3 regions of the Rhodococcus sp. NPDC059969 genome follow, and region 3 is predicted to be linked to each of the others. Evidence: riboswitches for the same ligand, from Rfam matches in the RefSeq annotation. Region 3 holds a riboswitch; each other region holds the start of a gene.
The links. Region 3 has a riboswitch for S-adenosylmethionine ahead of ACFWAD_RS25640 (putative leader peptide). Riboswitches for the same ligand answer to the same signal wherever they lie in the genome.

Region 1 (4,691 bases), on a different contig from region 3:
GACGTGTTATGGAACGCCGCCGCAACGTTGCGCAGCCGCCACAATCGCCGATTGCGGATCTGGAGCAGATGCCTGCCCTGATTCTCCTCGACAGGCTTCCGGTGCCGGTCATGGCCGTTCACCGCGACGGCAGCATCGTTTTTGCCAACCCGTCCTTCGCTGACATGCTGGGATACCCCAAGAAGGCCGTCTCGGCGTTGCGTTTGCAGGACATTCTTTACGACAAGGATGCCGACGACGTCAGTGCCGAGCAGGCCCATCGTGAACTGAGTTCCGAACCGGGCTCGGTCAAGGAGTTCGTGCACTCGGACAGCACTTTGGTGCGGGCGACGGTCAGCCAGTCGCTGCTTCGCCGCGACGACGACACGATCACCCTTGCCGTCCTCCACGATCTGACAGAACGCCTGTGGAACAACCCACGGCACATCGACGACAAGCCCACCAAGTAGTTCGAGTTACTTCCTGGATTTGACGGTTCGGTCCAGGCCGAGGGTTGCAGCAAGGGTGTTGACCACCCATTCTTCGTACTGTTGGCCGGTCCAACCCGCGCCGACCACGAGGTCTGTGTACGTCTCGGGGCTGAGCAGTGTGAGTGCCACGTTCACGGCTGTTTCGAGGTCGACGGTCGGCGCCTTTTCGACGATGCCGACCATCAGATGTTCCTGCACCGTGCGTCGCTGCGTGCGGTTGATTTGCCACAAGCGGGCGGCATCGTCGTCCGCGGAAGCAGCGGCGCGTAGTGCCAACAGGATGTCCGCGGTGCGCTCCAGAATCAGCCGTCCGTGGTGAACCTGAATCCGGAGTTGCCCGAGGGGATGTGGGGCGCCGAGTGCCGCCGCCACCCACGGTCGGTCCAGAGTTGCAGTCTTTTCCTCATCGCCCGCTACGGCCACGTCGAGCAGTGCTGACAGCACGCTCGGCTTGTTGCCGAACACGAAATAGACACTCTGCACCGACACGCCCGCCGCTGCGGCAAGTTGTTTGATCGTGGCGGCCGCGTAGCCGGGATCGACAAAAACTTCGCGCGCTGCCTCGATGATCTTGCGCCGCGCCGACGTGTCTTCCCGAAGAACCTCAGTCATGATTAGAGTTTAACTCTAGAGTCGAACTCTAGCGACTCGGGAGGCGAAGAAAATGACGAAGGTTCTTGTACTCGGTGGCTACGGTGCCGTCGGGATTCCCCTGATGAAACAACTCGCGAAGGTCCCCGAAATCTCCGCGTTCTCTGCCGGCCGTGATCCTGTCCGCGCGGACGTCGTCGTTGATCTTAAAGAACCAGGCGCGTTTTCGGCAGTGGTTCGAGACTTCGATGTCGTGGTGAACGCGTCGGGTTTCGAGGACGTTCGCCTGGCCGAAGAAGCGGTGCGTAGTGGGGCAGCATTTGTCGACGTCACGGCGACCTCGAGCTACTGCGAAGAATTGGAAGCGGTCGACGGACCCGTTCTGATCGGCGTCGGCTTGGCGCCGGGGTTGACGAGTGTCCTCGCAGCAGCGGCGCACCGACTCGGCGACGGGCCAGTGGACATCGTGATCGGACTTGGCGGCGGAGAACTACACGGGCCGGCCGCGACGGCGTGGACCTACGGGATGTTGGGCACCCGCTTTCCCGACGCTGACGGTCGATCGATCCGGAACTACACCGGGATGAAGACGTTTCGGATGCCGGCCGACGCGACCGGGTACCGCACCGGTCCTGCTGTGCGGGCAGATTTTTCGGACCAGCATGCGTTGACGCGCGACCTCGGCGTGCCGGTCAGGACGTACCTGCGATTGGATACGTCCGCTGCGACGCTCGGGCTCGCCGTCATGACGTGGGTACCCGCGCTCCGGAAGGTAGTACCGAAGAAGCTGTGGGGCTCGGATCGTTGGGTCGCGATGGCCCGAACGGATAACGGTCCGGCGCTGTGGGTTTCGGGGCGGAGCCAGTCGGCAGCGACGGCAGCTGTCGCCGCGCGCGCCGTGCAATTGATTCGAGACCGAACAATCTCGAAGCCGACGTGGTATCACTCGGTGGAGACGGCAGAGTCGTTGCAAGCGGCTGTTCCCGGTCCATTCCACCTGCAGAAGGGCGCACCATGAATACATCGTCCGCCGACACACGTCGGGTCGCTCTGGTCACCGGAGCCGCCTCGGGAATCGGTAGGGCCACCGTCGAACTGTTCGTCTCACGCGGGCATGCAGTTGTGGCCGTCGATGTCTCCGAACGCGGACTGGAATCTCTGAATCGACTCGACGGCGTCGTCACGGTGGTCGGTAGCGTCACCGAGGAGCAGGTCAACAAGGCGGCCGTCGATACCGCACTCGAACGTTTCGGCCGACTCGACGCTGCCGTCTTCAACGCCGGGACCGGAGGCACACCTCCGCTGGAGTCTCCCGATGCCGTCGAGAATGCCGACCGCATCATCGGCGTCAACCTTCGGGGTCCCATCCACGGACTACGGGCCGCGATTCCGGCCCTGCGCGCAAGCAAGGGTTCTGCCGTTTTCACGGCCTCCGTCGCCGGCCTGCGGGGCGATCCAGGCAACTGGGCATACAACGCCACCAAGGGCGCACTCGTGAATCTGGTGCGCGCCTTCGCAATCGACTACGCCGGCGTCGGCGTTCGGATCAACGCCCTCGCGCCCGGTCTGACCAGGACCGGTATCACTGCGAACGTTACCTCCGATCCGGCGGTGCTTTCCGCTATCGAGCGACGAATCCCTCTGGGCCGCTTCGCTGAACCTGTGGAACAGGCAGAGGCGATCTGGTTCCTCTCGTCCCCCGCGGCGAGTTACATCACCGGCACGACACTCGTCGTCGACGGGGGCCTCGATGCCAATCTCGGCATCCTTCCGTTGCCGGGCCAATCGCTCTGAACCTGGCCGTTCCGTGACGACCGGACCAGATCGACGACCAGCCGCGGGTAATTGACGGGTTCAGGGGTGGGCAAGCCAAAATTGCTGACATGTCGGAGATTTGGCGCGAGCATGGAACAGCTCTCTCACTCACGCTGAGTTTAATTCGTGTTTACTCTTATGTGCCGCCTTAGACTTTTAATCGGTCATGAGAATCAGTGACAAGCTCCGGCTCGCTGGTCGGCAACCCTTCGATGCGACGGGGTGCCCCGGATGACGACCAGGCCGACGGGCACCCCCGTTCGGTCAGCGCTGGCTTTGAAAGAGCCCTTTGTAGAGAGCGAATACCTTGACTCGTGTTCTTCGACGCGTTGGTGCGACCGGAGCTGTGGCGGTTACCTTCGCGATACTGTTGACCTCCTGCTCGTCCAAGGCAGACAGCACGCCGTTCGACGAGAATGCGACGCCGGTTTCAGGCGGCACGTCCACGTTCGGTCTCAACTCCGACGTCGATTGCGTCGATCCGCAACAAACCGGCAGCTCCGTGGCGGCGCTGGTCTCACGAAACGTGGTGGATTCCCTCGTCGCACACGGCGAGAACAACGAGTTCACACCGTGGTTGGCTAGTTCCTGGACCGAATCCGAGGACGCGAAGCTGTACACCTTCACCCTGCGTGACGGCGTCACGTTCTCCGACGGAACTCCGGTCGACGCGGAGGCCGTGAAATTCAACTTCGATCGTGTTTCCAACCCGGCGACCAAGTCGGCGTACGCCAGATCGCTTCTCGGACCGCTCGATACGGTTACGGTGGTAGACGCGAATACAGTCAGCGTGGCGTTCACCGCGCCGTACCCGTCGTTCCTGCAGGGTGCTTCACTGCCGTTCCTCGGCATTCAGTCGCCGACGCATCTGCGCTCGACCGACAACGCGAACTGCACCACTCTGGTCGGGTCGGGGGCCTTCACCTTGGGCAACTACACCAAGGGCGTGGGATTCGAGTTGAATCGCCGAGACGACTACAACTGGGGCCCCGGATACGCCAAACATCAAGGTGCAGCCTATTTGGAGAAGCTGAATTTCCGCATCTTGCCCGAAAACGCCACGCGTCTCGGCTCTCTGGAGAACGGCGAGGTCGATGCCATCGCGGCCGTTCCGTCGGCGAATGCGCCGCAAGTGGACAAGGATCCGAACCTCCGTCTGATCAAGTACGAGAACCCAGGTATCAACTACAGCATCTTCCTCAACACCCAAGCCGCACCGTTCACGGATATTCGTGTGCGACAGGCTTTCCAGAGTTCGCTCAACTCCACCGACCTGGTCAAGAGCGTCTACTTCGACCAGTTGCGACCTGCCGACAACATCCTCGGACCGAAGACGCCGTACTACGACGCTACCGTCGCCGGCAACTGGGGATACGACGCCGACAAGGCGAATTCGCTTCTCGACGAAGCAGGTTGGACATCACGCGATTCCGACGGGTACCGGACCAAGGACGGTAAACGTCTGAGCATCCGATTCCCCTACGATTCGTCCAGCTACTTCGCCGAGAACGCGCCCCTGCTCGAGGCTTTCCAGGATCAGGTCAAGAAGGATGTGGGATTCGACTTGGTCATCGAGCCCGTGGACACCGGAACGCTGTCCGATCGTGCGGCGAAGGGTGACTACGAGGCGGCAGCATTGTTCTTCGTGCGACCGGAACCCGATATTCTCCGCACCGTATTCTCCAGCGCATACGTACCGCCGAACGGTGGTGCATATGCACGCGCCGTCGACCCGGAACTCGACGCCAATCTCACCCGGGCCGCTTCCGTTCCCAACGGCCCGGAGCGCGAGGCGATCTACTCGTCGATTCAGCA
Region 2 (4,691 bases), on a different contig from region 3:
GAGGTTGTGGAAGGCGTCGATCGCGGCTGTGAGGTCGAGCAGTTGCGCTTCGACGTCGGTTGCTGTGATCGACTCGTCGACCGGGATCGCAAGCCTGCACACGCCCGGCGACCCGGTCGGCATCCCCAGTGCCGACAGTCGCGCTGCCGGGTCTGCGTCACCCCAGAACGCGAAGGACATGTGCTCGGGAATGTACGTAGCCTGCAGGCGCGTCGAGCATGGCTGATTCACGTTCGCCGATGCTAGCCGCGCCGGTTCACGTTCGCCAATGAAAATGTCGGGAAAACCCGCAGATCAGCTGTGGTTTTCCCGACATTGACGAATTCTGAAAATGTGGCTCTGTGCCGGATCAGCGAGCCGTGCGTGCGAACTCCATCGTTCGGCGAAGCAGTCCGGCGACGGCGTCCGCCTCCGTCAGGAATCCGTCGTGGCCGTCCTTGGACTTGAGAATCTCGAGGCCGCTGCACGTGGAAATTCCGTCGGCGATCTCCTCCTGCAAACGGAGGGGATACAGCCGATCCGAATCCACGCCGCCCACGACGACCGGTGCCGTGATCGATGCCAACGCCGCTGCAACGCCGCCGCGTCCTCGGCCGATGTCGTGCCGGTTCATGGCTTCGGTCAGGAGGACGTACGTACTCGGGTCGAAGCGGTCGACCAGCTTGTCCGCCTGGTGTTCCAGGTAACTCTGCACAGCGTATCGTCCACCGTTCCACGGGTTTTCGTCGTTCTGGGCGGAGTTCTCGAAGCGCGCATCCAGTTCGGACTCGGTGCGGTACGTCAGGTGCGCGATGCGGCGAGCGATGCCGAGTCCGGCGCGAGGTGCCCGGCCCGATCCGTGATAGTCACCGCCTTGCCACTCGGGATCGGAGACGATGGCAGCGATCTGCGTCGTCTGGGTGCCGATCTGATCTGCAGTCGCCCGTGAACCGGTTGCGAGAACCAACGCGGAGCGAATGCTGTCCGGGTAGGTAACTGCCCATTCGAGGGTGCGCATGCCGCCCATGGATCCGCCGACCACAGAGGCCAACTGGTCGATCCCGAGGAGATCGACGAGCTTCTTCTCCGCCGCGATCTGATCCCGGATGGATATCTCCGGGAACCTGCTGCCCCACGGCTTGCCGTCGTCGGCCAGTGAACTGGGACCGGTCGTGCCGCGACAGCCACCGAGGACATTTGTTGCGATGACGCACCATTCGCCGGTGTCGATCGGTTCGCCGGGGCCGACCATCCCGTTCCACCAGCCGGGGGAGGGCTGATTTGCGGAGATCGGACCGGTGACGTGTGAGTCTCCGGTCAGTGCGTGCTCGACGAGTACGACGTTGTCGCGGTTCGGGGACAGCTCACCCCACCGCTGAACGGCGAGCGAAACCGAGGGGAGTACCGCGCCGCTCTCGAGTTCCAGGGCGCCGATGTCGACGAACCCCACCTGGCCGTCGGCCGGGGGCAGGAGGTCGATCCTGGGCTCCAATTCGTTCACGGTCACGAGTTTGCCACCGCAGCCAGGCCGACGGTGAGATCAGCGAGGATGTCGTCGATTCCTTCGATGCCGACCGCGAGGCGGACGAGCCCGGGCGTGACACCCGAAGCGAGCTGCTCTTCGGGGGTGAGCTGCGAGTGCGTCGTCGAGGCGGGGTGGATCACGAGTGAGCGAACGTCACCGATGTTGGCGACGTGGCTGTGCAGCGTCAGGGCGTTGACGAACTTCTTGCCCGCATCGATCCCGCCGGGCAGCTCGAAGGTGACGATGGCGCCGGTCCCCTTGGGCGTCAGCTGCTTTCCACGTTCGAACCACGGTGAGGAGGGGAGTCCCGCGTAGGAGACGGAGGCCACCTCGCCGTGGCCGTCGAGGAACTCGGCGACCTTCTGTGCGTTGGATACGTGGCGCTCGATGCGCAGGCTCAAGGTCTCGATGCCCTGCGCGATGAGGAACGCGTTGAACGGTGCCACGGCGGAGCCGAGATCGCGCAGCAGTTGGACGCGCGCCTTGAGTGCAAACGCCGGGGCACCCAGGTCCGCGAAGGTGACGCCGTGGTAGCTGGGATCCGGGGTGGTGAAGTTGGTGTGGCGACCCTGCGTCCAGTCGAAGGTGCCACCGTCGACGATGACGCCGGCGATCGCGGTGCCGTGTCCACCAAGGTATTTGGTGGCGGAGTGAACGACGATGTCGGCGCCGTGCTCGAGTGGGCGGAGCAGGTACGGCGTCGCCACGGTGTTGTCCACGATCAACGGAAGACCGTTCTCGTGGGCCAGCGACGAGATGCCAGGTAGATCGAGGATGTGGTTCTTGGGATTGGCGATCGTTTCGCCGTAGAACGCCTTCGTGTTCGGGCGAACGGCTTCGCGCCACTGCTCGAGATCGTCGGGATCCTCGACGAACGTGACTTCGATGCCCAGCTTACGAAGTGTGTAATGCAGGAGGTTGTACGTGCCGCCGTACAGGTACGGGCTCGAGACGATGTGATCGCCGGCCTCGGCGATGTTGAGGATCGCGATGGTCTCGGCAGCCTGACCCGAGGACAGGAGGAGTGCGGCGACTCCGCCTTCGAGGGCGGCGATCCGCTGTTCGACGGCGTCCTGCGTCGGATTCATGATTCGCGTGTAGATGTTGCCCGGCTCGGCCAGCCCGAACAGTGCGGCAGCGTGATCGGTGCTGTCGAAGACATAGCTGGTGGTCTGGTAGATCGGCAGAGCGCGCGCATTGGTGGCGGTGTCCGCTGTCTGCCCGGCGTGCACCTGCTTGGTCTCGAACGACCAGTTCGCGGTCGGATCCGAAGCTGCTGCGGCGTCGGCTGTGTTGTCGGTCATGATTTGTTCACTCCAGTGGTCTGACGGATAGATGTCGGACGGGGGCGAATGATCGCCGCCCCGTGCTGGGGTCTATCTACAAGTGCGACACATACTGAAATACCTCCGTGGGGCTCGGCCCGGTCTGGGGTCCGTCCCTGTCGGACCCGCGCTTGTCACCCGAATTGCGGTGGAACTGCGCGAGCAGATCCACGTCGGGAAACCTGGTCATCACCCGGGGCACCCCACCGCGGTTGGAGGGTTGCCGTCCAGCGAGCCGGGGCTTGACGCTGGCACTCATGACCAAGTCGGATTCTACCGGGAAGTGAGCGCAGTCCTGACACGGGGCGAAATGTGAGCCGCAACCGCACGCGCGGCAGAGCGACGTAGCCCACTAGCAGGCAAAAGTTACTCGTGAGTAGAGACCGGTGAGTGGACCTGCCGGTTGCGGCCTCACGGGTTAGCAGTACGCTTGTCTTGTTTGGGACTCATCTCCCGAGATCAGTCCACACCGTCTAGGTTTGATAATCGAACCGTTCGCGGACCCACTCACAAAGTGTGACCGCAACCGTGTAACCAGGGAAACTTCCTAGGAGGACGCGAAGCACCCATGTCCAAAATCAAGGTTGAGGGCACCGTCGTCGAACTCGACGGCGATGAGATGACGCGCATTATCTGGCAGTTCATCAAAGACAAGTTGATCCATCCGTATCTCGATGTGAACCTCGAGTACTACGACCTCGGTATCGAGTACCGCGACGAGACCGACGACCAGGTCACCATCGACGCAGCGCACGCGATCCAGAAGCACGGCGTCGGCGTCAAATGCGCCACGATCACGCCGGACGAGGCACGTGTCGAGGAATTCGGTCTCAAGAAGATGTGGCGTTCCCCGAACGGAACGATCCGCAACATTCTCGGCGGCACGATCTTCCGCGCACCGATCATCATCTCCAACGTTCCGCGACTCGTTCCGGGCTGGACCAAGCCGATCATCATCGGCCGTCACGCATTCGGCGACCAGTACCGCGCCACAGACTTCAAGGTCCCCGGCCCCGGCAAGGTGATGATCACCTACACGCCCGAGGACGGCAGCGCACCGATCGAGCACGAACTGGTCAACTTCCCCGAGAACGGCGGCATCGTTCAGGGGCAGTACAACTTCAACGATTCCATCCGTGACTTCGCTCGCGCGTCGCTCACCTATGGTCTGCAGCAGAACTACCCGGTGTACCTGTCCACCAAGAACACCATTCTCAAGGCGTACGACGGTGCCTTCAAGGACATCTTCCAGCACATCTACGAGACCGAGTTCAAGGCTGAGTTCGATGCCGCAGGTCTGACCTACGAGCACCGCCTCATCGACGACATGGTCGCTTCCGCACTCAAGTGGGAGGGCGGCTACGTCTGGGCATGCAAGAACTACGACGGTGACGTCCAGTCCGACACCGTGGCCCAGGGCTTCGGCTCGCTCGGCCTCATGACGTCGGTTCTGCTCACGCCGGACGGACGGACCTGTGAGGCAGAGGCTGCTCACGGCACCGTGACGCGTCACTACCGTCAGCACCAGCAGGGCAAGCCCACCTCGACCAACCCGATCGCGTCCATCTTCGCGTGGACCCGTGGGCTCGAGCACCGTGGCAAGCTCGACAGCACCCCTGAGGTCATCGGCTTCGCGCAGGCGCTCGAAGACGTTGTCATCAAGACCGTCGAAAGCGGCCAGATGACCAAGGACCTCTCGATGCTGGTCGGCGGCGATCAGGGCTACCTGACCACCGAGGAGTTCCTCGGCGCACTCGACGTGAACCTGCAGAAGGCCATGGCCGCGAAGTAGATTCACCGCTTCACCTTTCGAATGGGACGTCCGGGAAACCGGGCGTCCCATTTGTGTTCGCGGTCTCACG
Region 3 (4,691 bases):
AGATGCGCGAAGTACCGTGCGATGCACCGTGCTTGTGCCCCGGCCCGAACTGTTCCAGCTGTACGACGCTGTGTCCGCGCGCCGCGAGCCGCCATGCGGCGGAGGACCCGACGAGTCCTCCGCCGATGACGATCACATCGAGAATCTCACTCATGGACGAGAGCTCACTTGGTCTTGGGAAGGCCGGGCGGGTTGATCAGAGACTTGTCGACGGCTTCGCTGGTGATGTTCCAACGCTCGAGGATCTGCTTGTACGTACCGTTCTCGATCGTGTGGTTGATCGCGTCGTTGACGGCCTTGATCAACCCGTTGTCCTTCTTCACCAGCACCGCGATCTGTCCTTGCAAAGTGTCGCCGGCACCGGAGAACTCACCGACAACCTCGGTTTCACCCGACTGCTTGGCGTGGAACTGCGACGACGGGTTCGGGCCGAAGTAGGCGTCGATTCGGCCGGACTGCAAGGGGAGGTAGTAGTCGGTGGTGTTCTGGTAGTAGGAGATGTCGGTGGGCGCCAGGCCGGCCGCGACGTTCTGCTCACTCCACTTGACCAGCAGTGCTTCCTGATTGGTACCAGAGGAGACGGCGATCTTCTTGCCGGCGACGTCCTTGGGTTCCTTGATGGAGATCCCGGCGCCCTTCTTCGCTTCGAAGGCGAGGGTGTCGAGTCGGTAAGTGGCGAAGTCGTACTTCTCCTTACGCTCCTCTGTGACAGTCACATTGGAGAGGAAGGCGTCGGCCTCGCCGGAGTCGATGCGGACGAAGTTCTGTGCCCAGTCCGCTGTCTGCAGGTCGACCTTCAAACCGAGAACGTCACCGATCAGGTAGGCGAAGTCTGTCTCGGAGCCGATGAGGGTGGTGTCGTCGTCGGCGTAGAAGCGAAGCGGCGGAGCGGAACCGGCACTACCGGTGACTCGCAGCGTGCCGCGATCACGAATGTCCTGAGGAACCTCGGCGGCGATGGCATCCACCTTGTCGGTGGTGATGCGATTCTGGTCGGCGGTGAGGTTGTAACCCGCGGCCGCGGTGACCTGGGCGCCGTCGGACTCGGCGTCAGCGCTGCTGCACGCAGCGCTGAGCAGTCCGACGGTGGCAAGAGCCGAGATCAGAAAAGTCGCGCGACGGGATGGGGAGAACATCAATTTTTCCTTCCGGGAATGAGTCTGGGTCGCGTCAGAGGACGAGGGAGAGAAACGCTTTGGTCCGTTCGTGAACCGGATTGTCGATCACCTGCGACGGCGGGCCCTGTTCGACGATGACGCCGCCGTCCATGAAGACCGCGGTGTCCGCCACCTCCCGAGCAAATCCGACCTCGTGCGTGACGATCACCAAGGTGGCGCCGTCGCGGGCAAGCTGGGCAAGAACTTCGAGGACTTCGCCGACCAACTCGGGATCGAGCGCCGACGTCGGCTCGTCGAAGAGAATCACAGCCGGACGCAGTGCTAGCGCTCGCGCTATCGCTACGCGCTGTTGCTGGCCACCGGAGAGCTGGCGGGGATACTCGTCGGCCTTGTCTCCCACTCCCACTCGCTCGAGCAGAGCACGGGCTTCGCGGTAGACCTCGTCACGGTCTCGTTTCTGGGCCGAGAGCGGTGCTTCCACCACGTTCTCCAGCGCAGTCAGGTGCGGAAACAGGTTGAAGTTCTGGAACACGAATCCGATATGTGAACGCTGCTTCAGGATCTCGCGGTCACGCAGTTCGTGAAGTCGATTTCCCTTGCGCCGGTATCCGATCAGTTCTCCGTCGATCCGTACGGTCCCGCGGTCGACCTTCTCGAGGTGATTGAGGGTGCGCAGCAAGGTGGACTTACCGGAACCGGACGGTCCGAGAATGACGGTCACTTCGCCCTTGCGAACCAGGAGATCAACGCCGGCAAGTACTTCCAGCGTGCCGAACGACTTGTGGATTCCGCGCGCTTCGACGGCGTACACCGTCTCTTCGGCCAATTCTGCGGTCATCGGGTCGCACCTCTCGGAATATCGAGACGCGCGTCACGAATCTCTTCGAACTTCTTGCGCGCCTTCTGGATCGGAGTCAACGGAAGGGCTCGGGCGGATCCACGTGCGTAGTGGCGCTCAACGTAGTACTGACCGATCGAGAGCAACGTCGTGAGGATGATGTACCAGATTGTGGCGACCATCAGCAGGGGCACAACTCGTCCGTTGCGGCCGAAGATGACCTGCACCTGGTAGAACAGTTCGGCGATCGCCATGGTGGAGACGATGGACGTTCCCTTGAAGAGTCCGATGACCTCGTTGGCGGCATTGGGGAGGATCGCCCGCATCGCCTGCGGGAGAATGATCTTGAAGAACTGGCGACTGCGCGGAATACCTAGCGAGTGAGCTGCTTCGATCTGACCGTGATCCACCGAGATAATTCCGGAGCGGATGATCTCGGCCGAGTACGCGGCCTGGTGCAGTGCCAAACCGATGACTGCTGCAGTGAATCCGCCGATCACACCGCTGACCTGGAAGGTGAAGAACTCCGGTCCGAAAGGTATTCCAAGAGAAAGGGTCTGGTACAGGTACGTGATGTTGAACCAGAAGAGCAGCTGCACGATGAGCGGAATCGAGCGGAAGGCCCAGATGTAGGTCCAGGCGATCACCTGCAGGACCGGGTTCTTCGACAACCGGCCGAGTGCCAGGAAAACACCGAGCCCGAATCCGAGGATCGTCCCCCACAGGGTCAGTTTGATCGTCATCCACAACGCGGCAAGCACCGATTTCGCGGTGAAGTACTGCGCGAACGTCGGCCAGTCCCAGCCGGGGTTGACGACGAGGCCGTGAATGAATTGAGCAAGCAAAACCAGCACGACCGCGCTGATCACCCAGCGCAACGGGTGCCAGGTACGAGCAACGACAAGTTCCGAGTCGGGAAGCTGCGGCTCGGCCACCGACTTTTCGGGGCGGACATCGGTGGGCGCGCTCACGGCGCACTACCTGACGGAGTGGACATCACGAATAGACCTTTCGGGAAATGGGAACGCAGCTGTGTTCTCGAGGTGGCGTACTCGAGTTGCGAAGACGACGACAGTTCGGTCGGTGACAGTGAGGTCAGAGACAGTGACACGAAGCGGTGCGGCACAGATCGATGTGACGACGCCTGTGCGCAGCGTGCGAAGTGGAACCCATGTGATGCCTTCCATCGGTCCTGGCGGTAGCACCCGCTCCCGATCACTCGGGGGGTTGCTGCGACGTCGACGAGCCAGGTCTCTCGGTCGCTCTGGATGGTGAGCAAAGACTAGACGCGAAATCCCGAGTCGTCAAATGTTGTATTTCCCTGCACTGCAAGGGAAATGAAGGTCGCTTCATGTTGAAATCGCACTGATTTCAACGGTGTCCGAAACCTTGGTCGCCGTGTTCAATGGAGTGTTCGAATCGAGACCGGGACCGCCGTCCGGACTGACTTTTCCTCTGCCGTACCGTCTGCGGAGTGAGTGGAATCGACGCTTTCTTCATCTTGTTGGCCGGCATCGGTGCGGGCGCGATCAATGCCGTCGTCGGCAGTGGAACGCTGATCACGTTTCCCACCCTGGTCGCCTTCGGGATGCCGCCGGTGACCGCGACCATGTCCAACGCGGTCGGGCTCGTCGCCGGCGGGGTTTCGGGCACGTGGGGATACCGGCGTGAGTTGTCCGGGCAGTGGGATCGTTTGAAGTGGCAGATTCCCGCGTCGCTCGCCGGCGCACTCCTTGGTTCGTGGTTGCTCATGCACCTACCCGAGAAACTGTTCGAGACCATCGTTCCGGTGCTGCTGATCCTGGCTCTCGCACTTGTCCTCCTCCAGCCACGTATCCAGGCGTGGGCGAAGAAGCGTTCCACCGAAGAGACGACGCTGTCCACCAAGAGGCTGATGCTCCTGACCGCGGGCACCTTTGCCGTCGGCATCTACGGCGGCTACTTCACCGCCGCGCAGGGCATCCTCCTCATCGGTGTGATGGGTGCCATCCTCCCGGAAACCCTCCAGCGCATGAACGGCGCGAAGAACCTGCTCTCACTGCTCGTCAACATCGTCGCGGCCGGAATGTACATCACTCTGGCCTTCGACCAGATCAATTGGGCAGCAGCGGGTTTGATCGCTGTCGGCTCACTCGGTGGCGGCGTTTTGGGCGCCCGCTACGGACGACGCCTGTCCCCCACTGCACTGCGATACACGATTGTCGTCGTCGGCCTGATCGGCTTGTGGCGTCTTCTCGCTTGACCGCCCACATCTGGCGGCACCCGCACATACTGGAGATATGACCAGAACAGACGATCAGACCGGTTGGACCTACCTCATGGACATGGACGGGGTTCTCGTCCACGAGGAGCACTTGATACCCGGAGCAGACACGTTCCTGGCAGAACTGGCGTCGAACGACATTCCGTACATGGTGCTCACCAACAACTCCATCCGCACCCCGCGTGACCTGCGAGCACGCCTCCTCAATTCGGGACTCGACATCCCGGAGAAGTCGATCTGGACGTCAGCGCTCGCTACCGCGACCTTCCTGGCCAACCAGCGTCCGGGCGGCAGCGCCTACGTGGTCGGTGAATCGGGCCTGACCACTGCACTGCACGACATCGGCTACGTCCTGACGGACAGCGACCCCGACTACGTCGTCCTCGGAGAGACGCGCACGTACTCCTTCGAGGCGATCACCACGGCCATCCGCCTGGTCGAGCGTGGATCGCGGTTCATCGCCACCAACCCC

Region 1: another riboswitch for S-adenosylmethionine. It lies ahead of ACFWAD_RS02140 (ABC transporter substrate-binding protein); the one in region 3 lies ahead of ACFWAD_RS25640 (putative leader peptide).
Region 2: another riboswitch for S-adenosylmethionine. It lies ahead of ACFWAD_RS15445 (bifunctional o-acetylhomoserine/o-acetylserine sulfhydrylase); the one in region 3 lies ahead of ACFWAD_RS25640 (putative leader peptide).

The regions. Positions count from the first base shown of each region.
Region 1 is NZ_JBHWUF010000001.1:457,828-462,518, reverse strand. Features, by position in the region: gene ACFWAD_RS02160 (PAS domain S-box protein) at 9-449, shown strand; gene ACFWAD_RS02155 (TetR/AcrR family transcriptional regulator) at 456-1,082, opposite strand; gene ACFWAD_RS02150 (hypothetical protein) at 1,135-2,079, shown strand; gene ACFWAD_RS02145 (SDR family NAD(P)-dependent oxidoreductase) at 2,076-2,855, shown strand; SAM riboswitch class IV at 3,039-3,152, shown strand; gene ACFWAD_RS02140 (ABC transporter substrate-binding protein) at 3,184-4,691, shown strand, end outside.
Region 2 is NZ_JBHWUF010000004.1:350,243-354,933, reverse strand. Features, by position in the region: gene ACFWAD_RS15455 (DEAD/DEAH box helicase) at 1-231, opposite strand, end outside; gene ACFWAD_RS15450 (homoserine O-acetyltransferase) at 350-1,486, opposite strand; gene ACFWAD_RS15445 (bifunctional o-acetylhomoserine/o-acetylserine sulfhydrylase) at 1,483-2,808, opposite strand; SAM riboswitch class IV at 2,952-3,092, opposite strand; gene ACFWAD_RS15440 (NADP-dependent isocitrate dehydrogenase) at 3,398-4,621, shown strand.
Region 3 is NZ_JBHWUF010000012.1:38,329-43,019, reverse strand. Features, by position in the region: gene ACFWAD_RS25660 (FAD-dependent oxidoreductase) at 1-154, opposite strand, end outside; gene ACFWAD_RS25655 (ABC transporter substrate-binding protein) at 165-1,136, opposite strand; gene ACFWAD_RS25650 (amino acid ABC transporter ATP-binding protein) at 1,171-1,956, opposite strand; gene ACFWAD_RS25645 (amino acid ABC transporter permease) at 1,953-2,927, opposite strand; gene ACFWAD_RS25640 (putative leader peptide) at 3,052-3,129, opposite strand; SAM riboswitch class I at 3,137-3,231, opposite strand; gene ACFWAD_RS25635 (sulfite exporter TauE/SafE family protein) at 3,431-4,198, shown strand; gene ACFWAD_RS25630 (HAD-IIA family hydrolase) at 4,236-4,691, shown strand, end outside.